4 regions of the Paenibacillus sp. BAC0078 genome follow, and region 3 is predicted to be linked to each of the others. Evidence: riboswitches for the same ligand, from Rfam matches in the RefSeq annotation. Region 3 holds a riboswitch; each other region holds the start of a gene.
The links. A riboswitch is a leader RNA that binds a small molecule or an ion and turns the genes downstream of it on or off. The one in region 3 is predicted to bind cyclic di-AMP.
Positions count from the first base shown of each region.

Region 1: another riboswitch for cyclic di-AMP. It lies ahead of ACX1DY_RS29960 (C40 family peptidase); the one in region 3 lies ahead of ACX1DY_RS23060 (C40 family peptidase).
Region 2: another riboswitch for cyclic di-AMP. It lies ahead of ACX1DY_RS29615 (hypothetical protein); the one in region 3 lies ahead of ACX1DY_RS23060 (C40 family peptidase).
Region 4: another riboswitch for cyclic di-AMP. It lies ahead of ACX1DY_RS29260 (ubiquitin-like domain-containing protein); the one in region 3 lies ahead of ACX1DY_RS23060 (C40 family peptidase).

Region 1 is NZ_JBTLRW010000031.1:17,295-19,462, reverse strand. It holds gene ACX1DY_RS29965 (hypothetical protein) at 1-451, shown strand, start outside; cyclic di-AMP (ydaO/yuaA leader) riboswitch at 683-821, shown strand; gene ACX1DY_RS29960 (C40 family peptidase) at 879-1,307, shown strand; cyclic di-AMP (ydaO/yuaA leader) riboswitch at 1,645-1,787, shown strand; gene ACX1DY_RS29955 (C40 family peptidase) at 1,793-2,168, shown strand, end outside.
Region 2 is NZ_JBTLRW010000030.1:697-2,864, reverse strand. It holds gene ytxJ (bacillithiol system redox-active protein YtxJ) at 1-40, shown strand, start outside; gene ACX1DY_RS29620 (glutaredoxin family protein) at 37-279, shown strand; cyclic di-AMP (ydaO/yuaA leader) riboswitch at 551-718, shown strand; gene ACX1DY_RS29615 (hypothetical protein) at 874-1,383, shown strand; gene ACX1DY_RS29610 (hypothetical protein) at 1,413-1,865, shown strand; gene ACX1DY_RS29605 (hypothetical protein) at 1,884-2,039, opposite strand.
Region 3 is NZ_JBTLRW010000015.1:48,620-50,787, reverse strand. It holds gene ACX1DY_RS23060 (C40 family peptidase) at 400-870, opposite strand; cyclic di-AMP (ydaO/yuaA leader) riboswitch at 875-1,007, opposite strand; gene ACX1DY_RS23055 (glycoside hydrolase family 95 protein) at 1,467-2,168, opposite strand, start outside.
Region 4 is NZ_JBTLRW010000028.1:48,047-50,214, forward strand. It holds gene ACX1DY_RS29260 (ubiquitin-like domain-containing protein) at 1-1,074, opposite strand, end outside; cyclic di-AMP (ydaO/yuaA leader) riboswitch at 1,365-1,592, opposite strand; gene ACX1DY_RS29265 (TatD family hydrolase) at 1,791-2,168, opposite strand, start outside.

The DNA.
Region 1 (2,168 bases), on a different contig from region 3:
TCCGGTCCTGCTGTTCAGCATAGCGGAATGGGTGCTTGCGTTCCTGCCTCTGTACTGGCTGCTGCCCAAAATGTACGGCCTCCTGCTAAATGGCATCCTTGATTATAAAATGCTGCTCAAGCTCGTTCCCTATATTCTGGTCTGGCTATTATATCTTTTCTTTATCCGCAAGCTGCTGCTGTACATGCAGTTCGGCTATACCGCCGGAACTGGCATATTCTCCTCCCTGCTGGTTTGCCTGAAAGTGCTGCTGCCATCTATAGGCGTATCCGTCCTGATGGGTGCCGGCGGGCTGGCGGTGTTGCTTATTTGCGGATTGTCAGCGATATTCAGCCCTGGACTGCCCGCATTTCTCCTTAAGCAGCTCTCCCCCCTTCCAACCACTCTGTTCAAAATGTGGGGGACAGCCGCACAATATCACCTCTGGTCCAGTAAAACATTTCCACAATAATTACACTGCCTGATCGGCATAATAACAAGAGTCACTGCTTCTCTAGGGGGAGCGTGACTCTTTTCTTGTGTACCTGCGCATGCGGCAAATCTTACCTATTTGCAAAATAGCAGACCCTCTGGTACAATGATGCCTGTACCACTAGTAACAATTTTGTAATCTTTGCAGAAATGTTTGTCACATCTGGTTTATGCTTCGCAGCATTTGAGATTGTCGATTTGTCACTGTTCGGTGCATAATACGCCAAATTCCCTGCACCGGGAAGTGGGGGAACCATTTTTTGGGTGAATTGATCTCGCTTTAGAGGGGTCATAGGGGAACCTTCTACCGAATCCTTAAGCTAACCTCGCCGGCCTTGGAAGGAGTACATCTTTTGAAAAGTCACAATTTTAAGAAAAAATGCACCGCAGCAGCATTAGGGCTGGTAATGGTATTCACGCTGGGAGCTGGCAGCGCTTTCGCGGATTCCAAAATGGACAATGTGATCACAAAAACACTGGGAACTACATATAAAACCGGGGGCACCAGCACTGCCGGCTTCGATTGTTCCGGATTCACCTCTTATGTGTTCAAAAACGTAGGTCTTACCTTGCCTCGCACATCGAAAGCGCAATTTAAGGTCGGAACTGCCGTATCACGCAACAATTTGCGTTCGGGCGATCTGGTATTCTTTAACACTTTGGGCAGTGGGATTTCCCATGTCGGGATTTATGTTGGCAACGGAAAATTCGCACAATCCTCCAGTTCACGCGGAGTGACCATAACTTCGATGAGTCAAGCCTACTGGGCCAACCGCTATGTTGGCGCCAAACGCGTGATGAGCACAACAGCTTATCAGGCTGTCGCTTACGATTGATTATCCCCGCTGACAATGACAACCTCTAACAACTAAATGTAGCTTATACAAACCCGGAAGCTGATTATTGCCGTAATCAGCCTTCCGGGTTTTTCCTTTTTGCTCTATATGTCAATAAACCTATCGTAAATCTGACCTGACATGTTATTGTAAGCCCTTTATAATAAATTAAACTCACAAAAATCGCAAAAAATATGCAAGAATATGTTTTTAGTGATTGCCAAGTGCTTCCTTCTTTGTTACAATAATCGCAGTGAGTTGATAGTAACATTTTTGTAATTATTCAAAGCAGTTTTACAAAAGTTTTGTCATGTATAGATCCGTAAGCTAATCCTAATCAACAGTCGTGCCGAGTTCCCTAATCATTAGGGGAACGGGGGAACCGATTTTGGGTGAATTGACCTCCTATTCACAGAGGGGTCATAGGGGACCTTCAACCGAACCCTTAAGCTAACCTCGTAGGCATTTGGAAGGGGTATTTACTTTTGAAGAAGAAGCTAGCAGCAGCACTACTGAGCTTTTCCATTGTTCTTACTATCGGAGCAGGAAGCGCTTTCGCGGATTCCAAAATGGATCAGGTTATCGACAAAGCCATCGGAACCAAGTATGTATCCGGCGGTATCTCGACAAACGGTTTTGATTGCTCCGGATTTACAATGTACGTTTTTGATAAGATCGGCATCAACCTTCCTCACCAATCCGGCTCCCAATATCAGATGGGCACAGCCGTTTCCCGTGACAGTATCAGACCGGGAGATCTTGTATTCTTCAATACAAGCGGAAGAGGTGTATCCCACGTCGGCATTTATGTCGGTGACGGCAAATTCGCACATGCATCGTCCAAACGCGGCGTAACTGTTA
Region 2 (2,168 bases), on a different contig from region 3:
AATCACCCGCGATGCCATCAAGGAAGCTGTGAACCAATGAGCGAATCCGTTATCGTGTACTCCACTGCGAACTGCAGTGATTGCAACCAGGTGAAGCAGCTGCTGACGGAACAGGGCGTTCCTTTTGAGGTTAGAGATGTTATGACGAGCACAGCTTATCAGGAGGAAGTAGAGGAGCTTGGGTTCATGGGCGTTCCTGTTACTGTATCGGGAGAACATGCTGTCAAAGGCTTCAACCTTCCCGAGCTTAAAGTGCTGATCGAAGCCGCCGCGAAATAAAAGTGCTGATATACAAAAGGGAATCCGGCAGCAACCGGGGACCCTTTTTCTTTGTCATAATCCCCCATCACCCGGCTCCTTTTCCCCTAAAAATGAAAAACAGCGTGCGAGCGAGATAACGGGCCGATAAACGTCAACATATATGCTTTTAGCCAATTAATTACACCCAATCCCCGCAATTCAATGAAAGCTTGCCGCTGCCCTCCCTTTTCCTTTTTTACAAAGACCTGCCCGAAGTAGTATGATTCGTTTTGAAAGTAATTCATGAAAAGTTACATAAACGCTGAATTCCTGCCAAGCAGGAAACGGGGGAACCACCAGGCGAAAAGCCTACTTGGGGTGAATCCTAAGGGGACTGCACAGATGCGGTCTCACAGGGTAGGGCGACTCTCACCGTCCGAATCCGACAGCTAACCTCGTAAGCGTAAAGAGAGAGATCCTGATCCGCCACGCTTTTGCGCCAGGCTTATTTAAGCCTGTACCGGAGCCGCAGCAGAGGTCCTCCTCTGCTGCGGTTTTTTGTTGTACCCGCATAAGCTGATTTGGAGGATACAATGGCTTAAGACTTAGGGAATTTTGAGGAGGAAAGCTGAAATGGAGCAGCGCAGGCTGTCACGTATTGAGGTGTTTGTATTCAATGCTCCTTGGCCTGCCTTTTGCGGCCCGGAATCGTCCGGGAACTCCCGCTTCGGCATTCTGAGGCTTACCTGCAAGGCAGGTTGCAGCCTGGCCCAAGGCATATTATGCGCAGATGATACGGAATTTGACTTGATGAAATGGAGCAGCTTCCTGCGCACCATCCGGCATTGCCGGCTGGATGAAGCCATCGAGATCGTCCGCCGCCTGAGCCCGGAATGGGAACAGACACAGCGGGAGATGGTACAGACAGCCCTGCTCGATTTAAAAGCAAAGCTGCAGGGAAAAGTGCTGTCTGGCCATATCCAGACAGACTCGCGGCTTCATGCGGCTGCCGCAGGCAACGGCTCAAGTACGGGGCGGATGTATTATAAGCCTTCGGGAAGCCTGCTGCACCAGCGGAGCTGGCCAGATCTGGACACGGCGGAGCTCATCGACAAATCCATCGCTTATTACTCGATATTATAGATTTCATATTCAGAGAGGACCGTGAGATTATGCCTGACCCCTTATCGCATCAGCCGGCTGTCGCAGCCGGATACACGAAGTATGTTCAGAAATACAGCAGGAGCGTCTATGCACTCAGCAGCCTGCTGCTCGGGCAGGGAACCGAGGCGGAGGAGGCTGTGGTGAAGACCTTCGCAGCACTCTATGAGTCTTACCTGCAAAAGCGTTTAGACCCGCTTGCCTTCTCCCATGACGCTTACCGTGAATGCATCCAGCAATGCTCCCGGCTTGCACAAACCCACAAGCCCTGCTATGCAAATATGCTGTCTTGGGAAAACCGGCTTGTTCAGGCGCTCCGCTACGGTCTTAAGCTCCCCCTGCCTGAAATCAGCGCCATTCTTCAGCGGAGTGTGCCCGCCCTTAAGGTACAGCTCAGACAGGTGCGCGAACAGATGGCGGCGCAGGAGAACTTACTGCCGAAATCCAGCTTGACCGCCGGGTGAGGAGCGTAAGCATATGAACTAATTAGCCACCTGTGCCTTAACAACGGTATTTCTGCCGTTGTTTCTGAACAAACCAGCCATCTGCACCTCAACAACGGTATTTCTGCCGTTGTTTCTGAACAAGTCGGCCATCTGCGCCTTAACAACGGTATTTCTGCCGTTGTTCCTGAACAAACCAGCCATCTGCACTTCAACAGCAGCATTTCTGCCGTTGTTAAGGCACACATTTATCTTTTCAAGGTTACATCAACAGACGAAAATCATAGTTTCCTTAACGGCAGGCAGAGAGCTGCGGCAGAATGC
Region 3 (2,168 bases):
GACACCTTCCTATGAATATAACCTATTGTGCTGCAAGCTTTTGACCAGACTGACGTTTGTAGAAATAAATCAAGAGGATTACAGAGATTGCAAAAACACCCGCGCTGGTCCATTGTCCCGCAGTCCATTGAAGGGCATACCTGGGCGAGTCGCCTCTGAAAACTAAAGCCCCTTGAATCGAGATACCCCCATTCCAGATTGCAAATATCTCGCTTCCACTCCCTTTACTGCTGTAAACACGCAGACACTTCATGCTGTCTTCATACTTTGAGTGTAAAAGGGGTTTGTGTAGAAAGAATGTGACTGCTGACGATAGAGCTAAGCCTCTACGCAAAAAGACTTCTCACAGTAAAATACACTGCGAGAAGTCTTTGACCTACAAAGAATATTTCAAGCTCATTATTCACTAATCATCTGGCGATAGCTGGTTTCGCTCGCTACGCGGCGGGCTGTAACATAACGATCACGGTAATATGAGTCAGAGAGACTGCTTATTCTTACGCCCTTGCTGCTTGAGGAATGGGCAAACTGATTATCACCGATATAAATGCCTGCATGGGAGATTCCCGAACCAAAAGTGTTGAAGAAAACCAAATCTCCTACACGCAGATCATCTTTAGCCACTGGTGTGCCAACCTTGGCTTGAGATTGGGATGTACGCGGCAAATCGCCAGCGTTGAATTTACCCATTATGTATAGGATGAACCCAGTACAATCGAAACCAGCCGCCGTAGTCCCGCCCCATTGATAAGGAGCTCCCAATACCTCTTTTACTTCACTTTCAATACTTATGTCACTTGCGTAAGTGCTTGCAGGAACAGAAGTGAACAATGCTGCAGCTCCCACTAAGGCTAAAATGAACTTTTTCAAAATCCGGTTCTCCCTTCGATGCCTACGGAGTTAGCTGAGGGTTCGGTTAAAGGTTCCCTATATTCCCTTGCTTTCAGGAATAATTCACCCGAGGATGGTTCCCCCGTTTTCCATATGAAATTCGGCAATAATTAACTTTTTGTAACTATTTCTATAGTATTGTATTTATACTGACTCTGTCAATCCAATATCAAATTTTCTATTTTTATTTTCAAACCACATAGAAACCACACAATCTTACAGTATAATGCATGAATTTCAAGGGGAAACCCGTCGTTTCCAGAAATCATATGATAACAATAGATAGAACAAGAAGTAACATTATTGTTACTGATTTAGACAACCTTCAGGATAGGTCATTCCACGGACTTCGGCCAATTCATGCTCATGCGTCCCCTGATATCCTGATTTCCCTTTATTCCTACAGCAAGTCTGCCTGACCACTAATGGGTTCTGGGACCATGTCCTCGGAAATCACCAGTCCTTAAGCAAAAAAACAGCAACTCATCGGAAGACAAGTTGCTTTCACAACAATGTATTATTATCAGCTTCATCCCTGTGTAATCTTCATCTAGTGTTTAACACTTCTCCAAAGCTTAATCTATAAAAGACAGAACATACTTCTCTCCGGCTGTTACCGCGAACTTAATCAGGCCATCCGAGGGCTTCACCTGCTTCTTCACTCCCGCTTCGCCAACCCATACCGGGCAGTCTGCAAGGACGGAACATATTCCGCCAAGAGAAGCAGCAATTTCCGCTTCCGCTACGCGGCCAGCTTTCCATTTCAGACTGACTTCAAAGCCACCCCGAGCCCTCAGACCCTTGACTGAGCCCTCCTGCCAGCGTGTGGGCAATGCAGGCAGGAATTCAAGATATCCTTGGTGGGATTGCAGCAGCATTTCCGCTATTCCCGCCGTTGCCGCAAAATTTCCGTCAATTTGGAACGGAGGATGCGCATCAAAGAGATTCGGATATACTCCGCCTGTTTCATGTTTGGCCGGTTCGCCCGGCTTCACCAGGTTCAAGAGATTCGAAATCAGCTGTTCCGCCCGGTCGCCGTCCTTGAATCTCGCCCATAGACCGATTTTCCAGCCCAAGCTCCAGCCTGTTCCCCCGTCGCCACGGATTTCAAGCGATTTTCGCGCTGCCTGAAACAGGCCGGGAGCAGATTGCTCGGTAATGAGCCGTCCGGGGTACACGCCCACCAGATGGGAGACATGGCGGTGATGGGTGTCTTCATCCTCAAAGTCAACCGACCACTCCTGAAGCCGGCCCTGTGCTCCGATTTGCAGAGGCAG
Region 4 (2,168 bases), on a different contig from region 3:
GTAATAGACATCCACCTTGTTGCCTTTGATGGCACCGCCGGTATCCTCTGCACGGCGAAACCCTAATCCCTCAATGTACACCCACCAGCCGATAGGTATTACATTCGGGTCAACAGCAATGGTCCGACCTTCCGTTACGCGTGTGCCGGAGGCGGTACGTGTACCAATACCAGGCTCTTCAGAAGAATAAGCCGTCATGGATACATTTTTGATCACTCTTTTGTATTCGAAATCTACGCCTGCCTTAGTAATGACGTTATTGCTGTTTGCGCTGACTTTGGATGATTTGGAGGTAGTTTTTGGTTTGGGAGTTACTGTAGCTACTGCAGGCTTGGGAAGAGCTTTGATACCAACGGCAATAATCTTGTCTTTGGTTACCGTCTGTACTTCCTTGCCAACCATACGCATTGAAGCCAGCTTACCGTCTCGATAGATCTTCTCGATATGCTGAACCATTACGCCTGGTTTACCCGCTTGCGCCACTCTTACGGTTCCCTTGGTCAGGGAGGGGTCTGCTGTCTTGATTACCCGGAAAGGTAAACTTGCTGTCCGCTGTACAACTTGTTTGTTGATACGGACAATTTTGACTTCCATGTCAGCAGTAACTGCGGTTTCAAGCGAAGGATAAATCTTGTCATAACTCTCCAGGCTGATGCCCAGTTTGTCAATGGCCTGACCGATGGTGTCTTCGGTCGTATATAACGTCTTTGTTGCTCCGTCTGCGGTAAGGCTAAACGCCTGCGCACGGTTAATCACGACACGGTCGCCGTCTTTTATTTCATCACTAAGGCCAATGGATAAAGCATCATGCGGCTGCAGCGAAATTTGTTCCTTTGCCAGCACATCGCTGAGTAGCGCTTCCCGCGTCTCAAGCTTCTGTACTTTTCCGTCTATGACTAACGTTATTTCTTTAATGCTTTGACCGTGTACGTACAGCAGAATTATCAGCGCGATAATAATTGACACCACACCTGCAAGCGAAAGTACGCGAGGATTCACTTGCTTCAACCGTAATGCGAAAGACCTGCTGGATGATTGCGAATCATGGGATACTTCTGGTTGGAATACGCCCATTCTCTCCATCCTCCTTACATAGCCCCGTCGTCCAAGTTGTATATCTTAAGATGACTGTATCATTTCTGACGAAACTAGGTTTGAGATTACCACAGGATACGCCCGCATTGCTTTAGCGTTTCCTGCTCATGGATCGCCTGCTCGGCATAGCTGCTCCAGGTACCTGTTATATAACAGTATGCCGGGAGAATTCGCATTATTCATAACAAAAAAAGCCCAAAAGAGTTCATAGAGGACTCTTTCGTGGCTCTCCGGGTGTCAGAATACGCGGGAATGCTTTTGCACGAGGTTTCCTCTCTTACTAGCGCTTACGGGGTTAGCTGTCGGGTTCGGGCATAAGAGAGACGCCCTATCTTAGGTCACCCGCTCACGGCGGTTGCCCTCAAATTCACCCCAAAGACCCGTGAAGAAATCGAATACTGTCTGCGGCATTTCTGTGTTGTACTCTATGTACGGACATGCGGCAGAGCAATATTGGTTCCCCCGTTCTCCATACGGAGACTCAGCGAGACGATCCATGAAATAGTGACTGTCACAGTAACAACAGCTCACTGCACTGAAAAGATGATATCCTGTTTTGATGCATGTTGTAAAGCGCGATTCAAGCACGTTTAAGCAAAAAAATCATTAAAATATTGTAATAATCAGTTGATTTTGTGTTAAAAAAGTTTAATATATCGGATATACTTCTTTTTTCACCCGATTTTCTCTCGATTTCAGACTATCCCAAATCGTTCCAGCGCGTTCGCATACGTAATTTCCGCCATTTTTTGTAAATCAATCCCTTTTATTGCCGCCGCCGCTTCAGCCACCAGCTTCACATGAGCACTCTCATTTCGTTTGCCCCGGAAGGGGTGAGGCGTCAAATATGGCGAGTCGGTTTCGATCAAAAGCCGGTCCAGCGGAGTCTGGGCAAGCACCTCTTTAGGTACCCTTGCATTCTTGAAAGTAACAGGTCCGCCAAAGGACAGGTGAAAGCCGAGATCGAGACACATTTTGGCTGTTTCCCAGCTCCCGGAAAACGAATGCATCACACCGCCAACTTCATTCGCCTTCTCTTCCCGCAAAATCCGCACCACATCCTCATGCGCATC